Regions from separate parts of the Bradyrhizobium sp. 137 genome, predicted to be linked through region 1. Evidence: predicted binding sites of a transcription regulator. Region 1 holds the regulator's gene; the other holds the start of a gene.
What was found. Region 1 encodes LexA, which represses DNA repair genes until DNA is damaged. Its sites were predicted from a motif close to TGTTCNNNNTGTGTTCNG; they were not measured.
Positions count from the first base shown of each region.

Region 2: the regulator LexA is predicted to act here: its motif matches at 2,256-2,273, upstream of IVA78_RS07140 (DUF3072 domain-containing protein).

Region 1 is NZ_JADPKU010000033.1:84,757-96,788, reverse strand. Features, by position in the region: gene IVA78_RS06460 (SgcJ/EcaC family oxidoreductase) at 1-234, shown strand, start outside; gene IVA78_RS06455 (DUF2171 domain-containing protein) at 324-557, shown strand; partial or broken gene IVA78_RS06450 (ComEC/Rec2 family competence protein) at 653-2,930, shown strand; gene IVA78_RS06445 (hypothetical protein) at 3,069-3,503, opposite strand; gene lexA (transcriptional repressor LexA) at 4,058-4,759, opposite strand; gene glp (gephyrin-like molybdotransferase Glp) at 4,937-6,148, opposite strand; gene IVA78_RS06430 (hypothetical protein) at 6,370-6,576, opposite strand; gene IVA78_RS06425 (HAD-IA family hydrolase) at 6,738-7,361, opposite strand; gene IVA78_RS06420 (alpha-hydroxy acid oxidase) at 7,378-8,511, opposite strand; gene IVA78_RS06415 (S41 family peptidase) at 8,831-10,168, shown strand; gene IVA78_RS06410 (EAL domain-containing protein) at 10,249-12,032, opposite strand, start outside.
Region 2 is NZ_JADPKU010000039.1:42,547-46,425, reverse strand. Features, by position in the region: gene IVA78_RS07170 (hypothetical protein) at 1-19, shown strand, start outside; gene IVA78_RS07165 (hypothetical protein) at 227-529, shown strand; gene IVA78_RS07160 (hypothetical protein) at 959-1,144, shown strand; gene IVA78_RS07155 (cupin domain-containing protein) at 1,251-1,520, opposite strand; gene IVA78_RS07150 (hypothetical protein) at 1,771-1,995, opposite strand; gene IVA78_RS07145 (hypothetical protein) at 1,992-2,225, opposite strand; gene IVA78_RS07140 (DUF3072 domain-containing protein) at 2,367-2,504, shown strand; gene IVA78_RS07135 (hypothetical protein) at 2,562-2,714, shown strand; gene IVA78_RS07130 (hypothetical protein) at 2,896-3,105, shown strand; gene IVA78_RS34360 (hypothetical protein) at 3,158-3,289, opposite strand; gene IVA78_RS07125 (hypothetical protein) at 3,261-3,701, opposite strand; gene IVA78_RS07120 (VOC family protein) at 3,827-3,879, shown strand, end outside.

The DNA.
Region 1 (12,032 bases):
GTTGCGGACTATTTCAACGGCCTGCCGCGATGGCGCAAGCCGAGTGCGACGTTTTCCGAGGTGCATGCCGCGCAGGCAGGTCCTGACATGATCAACATGGCGGCAACCGTCTCGTTCGACCTCGCCGGCGAGCGTCCTGATCTCGTCGTCAAGGTGAGCTGGGTCATCATCCGCGAGGACGGCGCGTGGAAGATCGTCAACCACCATGCCTCGTCGAAGGAACCGCTGATCTGACGAGCGGGCGGCACACGGCATCGTCATTTTCGCGTGGGAAACGAACGCGCGCCTCTGACGTTGGGGTGAATCCAAACGAGGGTCCATCCATGCAGAACATCGCAGAACATATGGAAATCATCGGCGCCGATGGCGTCCATATCGGCACCGTCGATCGCGTTGAGGGCAACCGCATCAAGCTGACCAAGAAGGACAGCGGCGAGGGCCGCCACAAGGGCCACCATCATTTCATCGATAAGGGTCTCGTTGCCGACGTCGAAGGCAACAAGGTCCGCCTCTCGGCCAAGGCCTCGGTCGCCGTGACCATGGAAGAGGAAAAGTAGGGGACGTCCAAGTTCGTTCCTGATCCGTACCGCTATTCGCACAGCCGCACGTTCCGGTAGCCTCTGCACCTATCGCGTATCGTAAGGTGCAGGGAATGGCGGAGCCTGGCCGGCCAGTGCGCTCCCAGGGAGTTGCCGGAACGTGGCCGGTTGGCCGCGCCGCGCCCGCTGGCGGCTTTGCGCCGGCGGGCTTTGGCGCCTGGCCCGCGATCGTCGAGACGGCGCGCGAATGGGCGCGTGCCGAGGCCGGCGCCGGTCGGCTGTTGCCCTGGGTGCCGGTCGCCTTCGGCGGCGGCATCGCGCTCTATTTCGCTGCCGATCACGAGCCGGTGCTGTGGGTCGTTGCCGCGTCGGCCATCGCTCATGCTCGGCGCCGTCCTGCTGCGGCGGAGTCGGCTGTTCGCGCCCGCGATCATGATCGCGGCTGTCGCGGCTGGCTTTGCCATGGCGACCTGGAAGACCGCGCGCATCGCCCATACGGTGCTGGCCAAGCCACTCTATTCGGTATCGCTGTCGGGCTACGTCGAGACCCGCGACATCCGCGAGCGCACGGATCGCTTCGTGCTGCGCGTCACCGCCATGGAGGCGCAGCGCAGCGACGTCAGGCTCGAGCGCGTCCGCCTCTCGGTGCGCAAGGGGATGGCACCGCAGGTCGGCAGTTTCGTGCAGCTGAAGGCGCGCTTGATGCCGCCGATCTCTCCCGTGCGCCCGGGTAGCTACGATTTCTCCCGCGACATGTTCTTTCAAGGCATCGGCGCCTCCGGTTTTGCAATGGGCGCGATTACGGTGGCAGCCCCGCAGGAGACCGGCGGCTTGCGGCTGCGCTACGCAGCCTTCACGCAGGGCTTGCGTGATGCGATCGACGCACGCATCCGTGCGACGCTCGAGGGCGACAACCGTGCGATCGCGACCGCGCTGCTCACCGGACGGCGCGATGCCATCACCACGCCCGTCAACGACGCCATGTTCATCTCGGGGCTTGGCCATGTGCTGTCGATCTCCGGCTATCACATGGCGGTCGTCGCCGGTGTCGTGTTTTTCGCGGTGCGCGCCCTGCTGGCCTTGATCCCGGGGCTGGCGGCGGGATTTGCCATCAAGAAATGGTCAGCGGCCGCCGCGCTGGTGGCGGCTGCGTTCTACCTGCTGCTGTCAGGCGCGGAGGTCGCCACGCAACGCTCGTTCTTCATGACGGCGGTGGTGCTGATCGCGGTCATGGTCGATCGCCGCGCTATCACCTTCCGCACGCTGGCCGTGGCGGCACTGATCGTGCTCGCGGTCGCGCCGGAAGCGCTGGTGCATCCGAGCTTTCAAATGTCCTTCGCCGCAACGCTCGGGCTCGTGGCGCTGGTGCAGATCGGCATGCCGAACCTGTTTGCCTCGCCCGATCATTCCGCGACGGCCCGTATCGCGCTGTGGGGCGGCCGCGAGATCGCGATGCTATTCCTGGCCTCGCTGATCGCAGGACTTGCGACCACGCCCTATGCCGCCTTCCACTTCCATCGCGTCACCCCGTTCGGCGTGCTCGCCAATCTCGGCGCGATGCCGGTGGTCTCGGCACTGGTGATGCCGGCTGGCCTGTTGGGACTGCTCGCGGCTCCCTTTGGGCTTGACAGCGTGTTCTGGTGGCTGATGGGGATCGGCATCGACTGGATGGTCGCGGTGTCGCGCTGGGTGGCGGCACTGCCGGGTGCAGTCGGCCGGATCCCTGCCTTCGGCACCGCGCCGCTGATCGCGGCAAGCCTCGGGATCATCTTGATGGGCCTGTTGCGCACGCCCTTGCGCTGGTCTGGCGCCTTGGTGCTGCTGGCCGCCATCGCGTGGGGCCTGTCGGTGCGGCAGCCCGACATCCTGATTGCCGGGGACGGCGCCAGCGTCGCGGTGCGGGGCAGGGACGGGCAGTTGCATGTGATCCGGGCGAGCAAGGATGGCTTTCTGCTCAAAGAGTGGTTAGCTGCCGACGCCGATCCGCGCGATGCCGGGAGTAGCTCGCTGGCTGACGGCGTGTCGTGCGACGAGTCCGGCTGTGTGACGCCGCTTGCCGACGGTCGGCTGGTCGCGCTTTCACTGCGCATCGATGCGCTGGCTGAGGATTGCAGTCGCGCCGCGCTGGTGGTCACGACGCGCCCCGCGCCGCCCGATTGCGCGGCGATGGTGGTCGACCGGCAGCGTCTCACCAGCCAGGGCGCGCTGGCGTTGACGCAGCGTGGTGACGGCTTTGCGATACAGGCGGTGAGAGCAAGAGGCACAAGCCGTCCCTGGTTGCCGGCCGGCGCCGGCGAGGGTGATTTCGATGGGAGCCTTGTGCCGAGGACGGCCGCGGCCCGCAACCGGGATGCAACGCCGGCGGAGACCGACTTGCAGGTCGACGATTAGGGGCCGGACGATTAAAAACAAATGCGAAGAGTAGGTCCGGGTCCGACCGGACTCCGCAGCACACAAATTATACCATCTCGCCGGCCTCGGCCGGCGATGGCATTTCAATCCTGGCCCGACCCCGCGGGCGGGGACGGCTCAGCCAATCGGCAGGCGCGTGATCGTCGACCGGCTATCGGCAACGATCTGCGGCTTGTGCTCGCGCTCGCTGACCGGCTGCGTCACCGGCAATTGCAGCACGGTTGCGCGCTGGCCTTCGACGAGCTGCGTCACCAGCACGTATTTGCCGTCGGGGAATTCGATCGCGTCATGATGGCGGTCGGGTATGTGCGGATCGATCTTGCCGAACTTGCCGACGCGGGAGTTGATGGTGCGCGTCCAGATCCAGCGATTATCGTAACGGACGTTGTCGGCGAAGGCGAGCTCCGTTCCCGGCAGCAGGCAGACGGCCACGGTCGGATCGGCCGCGGAAGCAAAGCCGCGCGTTGAGGTGCCGCGGAACGTTGTCGACACGATCGTCTCGCCGACTTCGGCGGGGCGAGATGCAACGGCATGCAGGCTGTAGTCACACATCGGGTGCTCCTCATTCGAAGATAGCAACCCGCGCCTCCTTCGGAGGCGCAAGCCTCTATCAGAGTGGAAGCACGTAACGCTCTGCTCGGTTGTGGGCAAATCTGCGGCTGGCGTTGCCGGACACGATCACATTATCTTTCCCGAAGTCATAGGAACAAAGCTCGCTTCAGTGCATTCGGCGGATGCGAGCGCCCGTGGCCTGCGGGCGCCGAGAGGGGGAATGTGGCCAGCTTCGCCGTGGCTGTCGGTTGATGGGAGTTTAGGCGTTGCGGAATAGCTCGCTCCCTACGTGCGCAGATTGCGTGCATGGTGCTGCAATTGAGTTGCGAATGCTTGCGCGGCCGATGCAAGCGATCAGCACGCTGCGAAGGCGCTTAAAGCGATCCTGCGCACGATCTCTTCACAAGCGATGCGTGCTTGGAGCCGCATGCCGAGGATGGAGCGCCGGAGAGAGGGGCCGGATAATCTGCGCAAGACCAAAAGACTATCCAGCTGGAGCGGACCATCGTCCGCTCCAATCGGAATCATTGGTATCGAATGACCGCTGGCCCGTCTCAGTACTTGCGGTACAGCCCGATCAGCTTGCCCTGAATCTTCACCCGGTTCGGCGGCAGGATGCGCACCTCGTAGGCGGCATTGGCGGGCTCGAGCGCGATCGACGCCCCCCGGCGACGAAAGCGCTTGAGCGTCGCTTCCTCGTCGTCGATCAGGGCCACCACGATGTCGCCGGTATCGGCGCTCTCGTTACGCTGGATCAGCGCCATGTCGCCATCGAGAATGCCGGCTTCGACCATCGAATCGCCGCGCACTTCGAGTGCGTAGTGTTCGCCCGAGCCGAGCATGTCGGGCGGCACGCTAATGGTGTGACTGCGGGTCTGCAACGCTTCGATCGGCGTGCCGGCCGCGATGCGACCCATCACGGGCACCGCAACGGGACGCTCGCCTTCGTCCGCGGAAGAACTGGAGCTCGCGCGCACCTTGCCGAGATTGCCCTCGATGACGCTCGGCGTGAAGCCGCGGCGGCTGCCGGCGGCGGCCTGGAGCTCGGGCAGCTTGATCACCTCGATGGCGCGGGCGCGGTTGGGCAGGCGGCGGATGAAGCCGCGCTCCTCGAGCGCGGTGATCAGGCGATGGATGCCCGATTTCGAGCGCAGGTCGAGCGCATCCTTCATCTCGTCGAAGGAGGGCGGCACGCCACTTTCCTTCAGACGTTCGCTGATGAACCGCAGAAGCTCGTATTGTTTGCGCGTTAACATCTCGACCAAAGTCCCCCGGTTGATGTCGTTCGATTCCGAGACGCTAAATTGGAGCGGTGAACCGCTACATGCTCGAAACAAATCATGAACGGACACTATATGTTCGATATGTGTTCCGCAACTGCTTAATTTACCGTGAACGGGACAAAGTTCGCGGAACGCGTGTGGTGGATGCGTTCAGACGGGCAGGCGCAGGACCTCGCAAGGCGAGCCGGCTTCTGCCTTCGGAGCGAACGGTGCGCGGACGAGAAGTGCCTGTGCTGCAGCGAGATTCGCAAGCAGCGAGGAATCCTGGTGATTGACGGGAAGGGCCACCAACGTGCCATCGTCGCGCGTCTCCAGATGTGCGCGCAGATAGTCCGCGCGCATATCGTTTGCATCCACATCGCGGCCGAGCACGGCCCGTTCTTGTCGGTGATGAATCATGGATCGTCCCGACAAGGCGCGAATCAGCGGCACCAGGAACAGGAAGGCGCACACGTAGGATGACACAGGATTGCCCGGCAGGCCGATCACGCGCATCGCGCCGAGCCGCCCATGCATCATCGGCTTGCCCGGGCGCATCGCGATCTTCCAGAACGCCATCGCGATGCCTTCGTCCCTCAACGCCTGCTGGACCAGATCATGGTCGCCGACCGACGCGCCGCCGCTCGTGACCAGGATCTCGGCGCCGCTCTCGCGGGCGCGGCGGATGCCGGCAGTGGTGGCCTCCAGCGTATCGGCGGCAATGCCGAGGTCGATGGTATCGGCCCCCTCGCTGCGGGCGAGCGCGTGCAGGGCATAGCCGTTGGAATAGACGATCTGGCCGTGAGCGGGTGTGGTTCCCGGCATGACCAGCTCGTCGCCGGTGGCGAGGATCGCGACCTTCGGACGGCGGCAGACGGCAAGCTGCGGATGATTCATGGCGGCGGCGAGCGCGAGATCGCGCTCGGTGAGACGGGTTCCCTTGCGCAGGAGCACGTCTCCTTCGGAGAAGTCGACGCCCGCGGGGCGGATGTGGCGGCCGGCAATCGCGGCTTCCTTGATCGTGATGCGCTTGCCGTCCGCAACCGTGTCCTCCTGGATCACGACCGCGTCGGCACCGTTGGGAATGACGCCGCCGGTGAAGATCCGCACGGCTTCGCCGGGGCCCAGCGTTCCCGCGAACGGACGACCCGCCGCCACTTCGCCAATCAAGGTGAGCGTACTATCGAGCTTTGTTGCATCGCTCGCGCGCACCGCGTAGCCGTCCATCGCCGACATTGCTTCCGGCGGCTGTGTGCGCAGCGCCGGGACATCGCGTGCGAGCACGCGATGATAGGCCTCGTTGAGGGAAACCATCGCTTCAGGCAGCGGCTCCGCACCCGCCAGCACCGCGGCAAGCGCGTCAGAAACCGGCATCAGGGCCAAGGGCGGAAACTCCTGCTGAGCATATCGGCAATGGGCGGCGAAAGTTCTAGCCGAGTGCAGGCGCGAGGCAAAGGCGCCGACAGGATGATTTATCCTGCGTGATCTCCGTCATGAAGAATCGTGCTCAGACCGGTCACGGCATGATCCGGAAGGCGAGACAGACCGGTACGAGGATAGCCATGGCGAGGACGAGAAGGATGAGCGCCACGGCCGGCATCGGATCAACTCTGCGTCTGTTCGCCCGAACTGACGCTGGATGTCACGTCCGGAGCTTTGGGGCTTTGATCCTTGTCCGGCAGCGGATCGGCCTGCGACTTTAGGTCGGCGGCCTTGCTGATCAGCTTGGCGGAGAGGCGCGAATCCGAAGTTGTCTTGGCGAATTCGAGCAGCAAGGAGGCTTGCTTTGTGAGGTAGGCTTTGCCCAGCACGAGAATAAGTCCGATGTAGACGTCCCAACGGACTCATAGAGTCCGGAGGGAGGTATTCCGTTCCCGGAACTCTGTACAAAAATGTACAAAGTGAATTGGTTCCATACCCGAGCGGATTTGGGTGCCCGAAACCCGACCCCGATCCTGTTCGGCATCGGTGGTCAAATTCCCAACGCTAGCAAGGCGTTGCCGACATCACCGGGCGAGGTGACATGCACCGCCGTCAGTCCACGCGCTCGCGCCCCCTCGACGTTCTCGGCCAGGTCGTCGAAGAAGACGATTCGGCTGGCTGGCACGCCGATCGCCGCCACGACATGATCGAACGCCTCCGCATCCGGTTTGCGCAGGCCGATGCTGGACGACAGATAGAGCTCGCGGAAATGCCCGAGCACGCCGGCATATTCCTTCGAAAAATAGTCGACATGCGGCCGATTGGTGTTGGAGAAGGCATAGAGCGGCATCTGCTTCGCCGCGCGCGGCAAGAGCTCGGCGATCTCAGGCATCTCGCCGGCGAAGATCGCGTTCCATCCCTCCAGAAACTGCGCGTCGGAAATGCCGATCCCGAGCGATGAACGCAGCGATTGGAAATAATCCTCGTCGCCGATCTTGCCGACCTCGTGCAGCCGGTAGGCCTCGTCACGCACATAGCGCGCGACGATGGCCTCGGGCTGGCAGCCGGCATGCCCCGCCCAGCAGGCGATCGCCTTGGAGAAATCGATATCGAGCACCACGCGGCCGAGATCGAACAGGAGCGCATCGGCGCTGCCGGGGGAGAGTGAGGTCATCGTGTTCTTTCACATTTCAGTATCGGTAGGGCTCGTGGTCGAACAGCGGGAACGCGCTGAACACGCTCGGCGCATTCGTTGCGGTCGCCTGATGCAGGCAGGATTTGTCGATTTCGGCGAACGAGGTGGCACCCAAGAGGCCGAGGCAGCGCAGCACTTCGTCCTCCAGCAATTCCAGCATTCGCATCACGCCGGCTTCGCCGGCCGCCGCCAGCGCCCAGCATTGCAGCCGGCCGATGCCGACGATGTCGGCGCCGGCCGCGATCGCCTTGATGATGTCGGTGCCGCGGCAGAAGCCGCCATCGACCATGATCTTGGCGCGGCCCTTCACCGCCTCGACGATTTCAGGCAGCACATGCATGGCGCCGCGGCCGTGATCGAGCTGACGGCCGCCATGGTTGGAGACGTAGATCCACTCGACACCGTGATCGATCGCGATCTGAGCGTCCTCGGCGGTGGCGATTCCCTTCAGGATCAGTGGGATCCTGAACTTGTCCTTGATCATCTTCACCGTCCGCCATTCCAGACCCTTCTGGAAATCGCCGCCGGTCGCGCGCAGGCGGCTTTCGCGAACGTAGCGCTTGGCGATGTCACGTTCGCGACGGCTGTAATGGGCGGTGTCGACAGTCAGGCAGAACGCGGCATAGCCGTTCTTCTCGCTCCGGCTGACGACATCGGCGACGAAGGCATCGTCGCCGCGGACATAGAGCTGATAGAGCCGCAGCGCGTCGGGCGCGGCCTCGGCGGTCTTCTCGAGCCCCGGCTCGGACACCGAGCTCAACATGTGCGCCGCACCGAAGGTGCCGGCGGCGCGCGCGACGCTTGCCGCGCCATCGGGATCGAAGATCTCCAGGGCACCGACGGGGGCGAGCACCACCGGCAGCCGCATCCTGCGGCCGAGCTGCTCGACGGAGCCGTCGACCTTGCGAACGTCGCGCAGCACGCGCGGGCGGAAGGCGATCTCGTCCAGCGCCATGCGGTTGCGGCGCATCGTGGTCTCGGTCTCGGCAGCGCCGACGATGTAGTCCCAGGCATTCTGGTTGAGATTGGCGCGCGCCTTCCGGATGAACTCGTGTAGATTCTGGAACGGCTCGTTGCTGGCGCCGAGTTCGACGTTCCTGTCCGGCCGGATGCGGGGCGCGTCATTCATTGGTGTCCTCCCGAGAATTTGAAGTCTTGTCGCCATCGCCTAGCGTGTCCGGCCCCCCAAAACCATCCTAAAATCGCATAGCTGCGAGGCGTGGGCGGCCGACCGATGCCGCGTTGCGCGAAGCGGTTTCGGAACGTTGCCAAAAGCTTAAGCCGAGGCGAAGGGATTTCGCCGGTGTACCGCCGCCGGCCTTCCAGGCGGCCTTGAAGAAACCAGAATGGTGTTGTGAGAGGTGACCTGGATCGCCATTTGCATGGCGGCTTCCAAGCCCGAGAGATAAGCCCTCAACAGAACCGCTAAGCAAAAGGCCAGCCTATCCATGCGGAAAACCCTGCTGTTCCCCCTGGGCGCGCTCACGGGAGTGTGTCTGACCCTTCTGGTAGCCAGTCCCCACGGCAGCGTGTGGGCGGCACGGGCGGCGGCGAGCGCGGACGATGCCTATTCCCAGCTCAATCTGTTCGGCGCAGTGTTCGAGCGGGTCAAGGCGAACTATGTCGAGAAGCCCGACAGTGCCAAGCTGATCGAAGGCGCGATCACGGGCATGGTGACCTCGCTCGATCCGCACTCGCGCTACATGAATGCCAAGGCCTGGACCGAGATGCAGGAGACCACCTCCGGCGAGTTTGGCGGGCTCGGCATCGAGGTCACGATGGAGGATGGGCTCGTCAAGGTCGTCTCGCCGATCGACGACACGCCGGCCTCGAAGGCCGGCATCATGTCCGGCGACCTCATCAGCAAGATCGACGGCGAGGCCGTGCAGGGCATGACGCTCGAGCAGGCCGTCAACAAGATGAAGGGGCCGGTCGCCACCAAGACCAAGCTCACCATCGTGCGCAAGGGTGCCGACGCGCCGCTCGATGTCGCGATCACCCGCGAGATCATCCATGTGCGCCCGGTGCGCTTCCACGTCGAGAATGGCGACATCGGCTATATCCGCATCACCTCGTTCAACGAGCAGACCACCGACGGCCTGAAGAAGGCGATCGCGTCGGTCTCCAAGGAGGTCCCCCCGGAGAAGCTCGCAGGCTATGTGGTGGACCTGCGCAACAATCCCGGCGGCCTGCTCGACCAGGCCGTCTCGGTGTCGAGCGCATTCCTCCAGCGTGGCGAGGTCGTCTCGACCCGCGGGCGCAATCCGGAAGAAACCCAGCGCTTCACCGCGCATGGCGGCGATCTCACCAAGGGCAAGCCGCTGGTGGTTCTGGTCAATGGCGGCTCGGCGTCGGCTTCCGAGATCGTGGCCGGCGCGCTGCACGATCACAAGCGCGCGACGATCATTGGCACGCGCTCGTTCGGTAAGGGCTCGGTGCAAACGATCATTCCGCTCGGCGCCGGCAATGGTGCGCTGGCGCTGACCACGGCGCGCTACTACACGCCGTCGGGCCGCTCGATCCAGGCCCAGGGCGTCGCGCCCGACATCGAGATCCTCCAGGACGTGCCGCCCGAGCTGAAGGGCCGGATGGATACGATGGCGGAGTCCCAGATGCGCGGGCACTTGTCGGCCGCCGATGGCACCGAGCAGACCGGTTCCCAATCCTACGTCCCGCCGGAGGAGAAGGACGACAAGGCGCTGCATGCGGCCTATGACTTCCTTCACGGCGTCACCGCGAATGCCGTCGCCGCCAAGCGCGCGACGAAGGCTGCGGTGCCGAACTAGACTTGACGGCCTCAGACATGGATCGCCTGGGAGCGGATGACCGCTTCTGGGCGATTTCGTTTGCGGCGCAGTCTGCGAGCCTAACCGGCCTCGCGGCGTCGGCTCTCGCTGCCTTCGCGTCGGGCGAGACGGCTGCGATGCAGCGCGAACAGCTCCAGCATCTTGTCGGCCGGTTTCGCGGCGCTGAAAAGATAGCCCTGCATCTCCGAACAACCGAGCGCCCGGAGCAGGCGCTGCTGCTCTTCGGTTTCGACGCCCTCGGCCGTGGTGGTCATGCGGCGGGCGGCAGCTAAGTTGACAACGGCCTGGACGATGCTGGCGGAGCCGTCGGGGCCGGCGATGTCTTCGACGAAGCAGCGGTCGATCTTGATCTTGTCGAAGGGGAAGCGGTGCAGATAGCTCAGCGACGAGTAGCCGGTGCCGAAATCGTCCAGCGCGATGCGCACCCCGATGGCGCGAAGCTGGTGCAGGATCGCCAGCGCTGCTTCGTCGTCGCGGATCAGCACGGCCTCGGTGATCTCGAGCTCGAGCCGGCTCGCCGGGAGGTCCGAGGCGGCCAGCGCCGCCATGATCTTGAGCGCCAGCGTGCCGCTCTTGAATTGCACTGGCGAGACGTTGACGGCGAGGCGGATGTCGTCGGGCCAGATGGCTGCGTCCCGGCAGGCGGTCGCCAGCACCCATTCGCCGATCTCGTTGATCAGGCCGGTGTCTTCGGCGATCGGGATGAACTCGGCTGGCGAGACCATGCCGCGCTCGGGATGGCGCCAGCGCACCAGCGCCTCGCAGCCGGTGATGTGGTCGTCGTTCAGGCCGAGGCAGGGCTGGTAATAGACCTCGAGGCCGCCATGGGCGATGGCGTGACGCAGGTCGATCTCGAGCTGCCGCCGATCGCGAACCTTAGCGTCCATGTCCGGCTCGAAGAAGCGATAAGTGCGGCGTCCGGCGGCTTTGGCGGCATACATCGCCATGTCCGCGTTCTTCAGGATCTGATCGAGCACCTCGCCGTGTTCCGGCGCCAGCGCAATGCCGATGCTGGCGTCCGCGGTGAGATGATGGCCCATGCAGTCGAAAGGGGTGCGGATGGCCCGGAAGACCCGTGCGACGAGATCGTTGACCTGGTCCGGCGAGGTCACCGCGCTCTGCACGATGGCAAATTCGTCGCCGCCGAGCCGGGCCACGAAATCCGCCGGGCCGGCACAGCGGCGCAGGCTCTGCGCGATCGACTTGAGCAGTTCGTCGCCGACGAGATGGCCAAGCGCGTCGTTAACGCCCTTGAACTCGTCGATGTCGATATAGTGCACCGCGATCTGTTCGCCGTCGGCGATGGCGGCCAGCTGTTGCCGCAGATGCTCGTGGAACATGGCGCGATTGGGCAGATCGGTCAGCGCGTCGTAATGGGCGAGGTGCGTGATGCGCGCCTCGATCCGCCGGCGCTCGGTGATATCCTCATGCGTCGCCACCCAACCGCCGTCCGCAAGCGGCTCGTTGACGATCTGGATCGAGCGGCCGTCGGAGGTGTCGACGACCATGGCGTTGCGCACATGGACGCCGCTCAGCACGCGCGCAACGTAGTCGTCGACATCGCCGGTGAACGAGCCCGTCGCTTTCCGATGGGCGATGATGTCGTGGAAGCTGCAACCGGGCTTCACGATCGCGGCCGATAGCCCGTACATGTCGATGTAGCGTTGGTTGCAGATCACGAGCCGCCGCTCGGAATCGAACAGCAGAAGGCCCTGGGTCATGTTGTTGACGGCGCGGTCGAGACGCTGCATTTCCAGCATCAGCCGTTCCCGCGAGAGGCGGTGCTGCTCCAATAGCTTGCGCACGATCGCGATCAGCACGCCCGCGATGGCGAGCGCAGAAG
Region 2 (3,879 bases), on a different contig from region 1:
AGACGAAGCCAAGCGCTAGATCCGGAAAAGTGTACAGCGGTTGTCCGAAAAGATCATGCTCAAACAATGTCCTTCGCGATGACGCTTCATCCTGATTCATGCGCTTTAGAGAGAGCACTGCGGGTCACCTCATCGTGAAACTTGTGACTCGGCACACCTTGTTGAGACTTCGGTAACCTAACGCCTCCAATCTCGCATCAGTATCGTTGCGTTGGAGTATCCCACAGTGCTGGATTTTAACGAGCTGCGTGAACTCGCAGCTGACGTGCGTATTTTCGTCGATGTCGCCGAGGACAAGGCCGAAGCGCTGCGAGCCGTCATCGCAGCCTATGACGTCGTGCTCGCGATCTTCCCCTCTGGAGACGGCATGGGCCTCCACGTCGTCAAAGGCAAAGGGATCCTGGACAAGATCGCAAACTCGCGGAGCCACGCGACGTACAGCCACACGGCCATCGCGGTTCCTGACCTCGAGCACGCAGAAGTGCTCAAATACCTGACGGCCCCCGTCGAGCAACGGATCGCAGCCTGAAGCGGGAGGTTTTGTTGAATCGGTGCGGGCCGAGGGTTCACCTCTCCCGTAGTGCCGAAGGTGTTCGGCCGGCCTTTTTCGCTCGGCGATGCAAAGCATTGTCCGGAGACACCCGCGTCGGCGGCCTCCTCACCGTGACGGTCTGATATCTCGCCACAAAGCGACCTGAGGCCCGCTGGAAGCGGGCGTCTCGACGGATGGGCTCCGGGCGAGCTAACGCTACGTTTCTTGACCTGCCATAGGCCTTGCCCGCTGGGGAGAGGTGAACCCTCGAACGAGCGAGCGAAGCCGATTTCGCTACGAGCCGCATGGTTCTTCAGCAGCGCGCACCGTCACCGTTGAAGCACCTTGCAGCAAGCTTAGGAGGAAGCCAGCATGAGAGCTGCAGGATGGGGTTCTCTTTTGGAAGCATTTCCTGCATAATGCTGCATGGCAAAAATAAAAGTTACTTTCAAAACCGTCCGGATCTCAGAGAACGATTGGAAGATACTGGCAGACTACCCCAACAGCGAACAGCGCGAAATCAGCGGATTCACCAGCAAGGCGGATGCCGACGACTGGATCAACGGCGACCGCAAGATCGCCTGGCTCCGCTCTCAGGGTTACGCCAAGTGACGCACTAGCTCGATCGCATCGCCCTTCAGCTCCACGCGGGCGGCCTTGGTCCTCCAAGGCTGCAACGACCCGCCTTCGGTTCATAGCAGCACCTAGGAACGCGTTGCTACTTGATGAACTCCGTCATCGGCTTGCCCTTGTCAACGACAAAGACGTTCAGCATCTTCAACGGCCGGTCACCGCCGATCTTGAATCCGGCGTGAGGCACATCGCGCGCGTTTATGATCGCAGCCCCTGTGGGCAACTCGCGATGACTTCCATCCGGCAAATCGAGCGTAGCGCCTTGCAGCACGTAGACGATTTCCTCACCGGGATAGATGTGCTTGGCCAGCGACTCACCGGGAGGCACTTCGACGACCACCACGACGACGTCCATGTCCTTTCCGGTGAGATCACCTCTCTTCAATTCCGTTCTGGAAATCGACGTTTGAGAACTCGCAGAGCCGATCAAGCAAGCGGTAGCAAATATGGAAAGGGCCAGTCGCATTGCAAACCTCCCTCGCAATATAGCTGTGAAAATTGGCATCCTGCATCATGCGCGTCCATGTCGCAAAGACACGGTCTCGGCTCGGCGCCGCCAACTGAGTGCACTGTCCTCGTAAGCCGTCGCCCATTTCCTGACTTGCTCATGGACTGTCCTTGGCCTTCCGGCTCTCGCCAATTGAAACCGGCTTGTTCAGGAAATACTCGCGGTTACCTGTCGCTGCTTCCGCATACTGGTCGATGGCCACGATGATGGCCTGGACGTGCGGATAGCACCACCCCTCCCGCGTCGCCTTTCGGCGAACATCCTCGAGCGCGGTCAGGAAGGGCGAGAGCCCTTGCTCGTCGTCGAACCAACGCCTGCTCACCACGTTCTCCCGCCAAGCACCCTGCCCTTGGTCTGGGGCGGCTGCGCACTCTTCAGCGCGTCCCGCTGGGCACAGAGACTTTCAACCTTCGCCTCCATCCGCGACAGCAGGGCTTCGGCCGATGCCGTCCCGAGACCCGCCCGCTGTAGCTGGAGGATTTCCTTCCTCTGCCTCCCCATCTGGATGCGCATCCGTTCGATCTCCAGCCTGACAGCGTCCAGGTCCGGCATGTTCAACCCCGCGATTTGAATATGGCCCATGAGAACAAAAACGGAACGAAGAGTCGAGTCAGACGTTGGACGAAAAAGGAGACGTGTGATGGCCGATAACACCCAGAAGACCCGAAAGACTGGGTTTCCGGGGATGACCCGATGACAGGAGCCCAGGAATCCTACCTCAAGACCCTCGCCGAGCAGGCCCATCAGAACCTGCCTGAGGAAGAGCTGACCAAGGCCGAGGCCTCCGAGCTGATCGACAAGATGCGGCAAAAGGCCGGGTTGGAGGAGTGACCCCATGATTGTGGGAACCTGCGGTCGTGTGGATGCAAACGAAATTGGGAATCGAAAATGCCCTATTTCGTTTGCGCCCGCGACGGTGCCGGGCAGATCATTTTGAAGAGGGACACCAGGGAAGCGGCCGAGAAAAAGGCCGCCGAGCTCCGTGACGTCGGCTACTTCGAAGTCGAGATCATCGCGAAAGCGGCCGAGAAGGCCGCCTGAGCAACTGGTGTCGCATTGCGCGCCCTGGCGTAGGTGCTCCTCCGCCTGCGCCGCACTTGTTGGGTCGCCCCTGCCCAGAACGGATGCAAGCGTGCGAGTGCGCGGCGGCCCTGCCGTCCATGGGGAATGGACGACCGCTGCTCGCTTTGGCTAGGCTGATCCAAATTCTGGAGGAGCCAAGATGCCGTACTTCACATCCAAGCAGGACCAGGCGCAACGCATTTGCAAGGTGCTGGCCGACGTGTTCTGCGCGATTTTGCTCGCGACCTTCTCGATTGTGTTTTTCGGACTGCTCGGCGGCATTGCCGCCTTCGTTGTAGTTGAGGCCGGCCTACTTGCGATTGATTGGCTCTTGCCGAACGAGGACGATGCGGCAGGCGTAGTTCGCTAGTGGACTTTCCCGTGGTGGCTCCATGCCGAAGCAGACGGGGCAGTCGGGCTTGTCAAAACTGATCGCCTATGAACTTGATGATGCTGACGATCAGGCCAGAGAGACATGCTGCAGTGCCGAGGTCGGCGAGATAAAGCAACACGTCACGTTCGTCCTCACTTAGTTCTGCCAGTGCCTTGCGCATCTTCCCTCTCCATGGCCTCGATCATCTCTTCGTCGTCGAGAACATCCAGCAGATCATTAATTGTCTTATTGCCGTCGCACGACCCCGGCTCGACATAACTTGCCAGAATAACCTGGGCCTGTTTGACGGCTACCCTCACGCGATCCGGTTTCACGGCCGGTACTCTACTTACACTGTGGAAGCTAAAACGCAGATAGGAACGGCGCGTTCCTTTGCTCAGCCCCTCGAATGAGCTGGCGCGCAACAACCCTTCGGATGTGATGTCGCGATACTCCACGTCAGCGTAGAACTTCGGCTCGACTCTGACGGGCGTGTCCGAAGGTCTTGGCCAGCGGGCTACAGGAGATCGAAGGCGACTACAACAAGCGATCCCGATCGCCCCCTTCGGTTCACGTTGGTTGGTGTAGTTCACCAGCTGTATTCCGCTCACGCACACGTGCGCCCGCCCCCTGCCCCTCCTCCCCTTTTCCTGCTACCTCCTAGCCCCGCCGTCCCGGCCCATAGCAAGACCCTCCATACGTCCAGGGAGCAACAACCATGCGATACCTCCACACCATGCTGCGCGTGCGCAATCTCGATGTCGCGCTCAA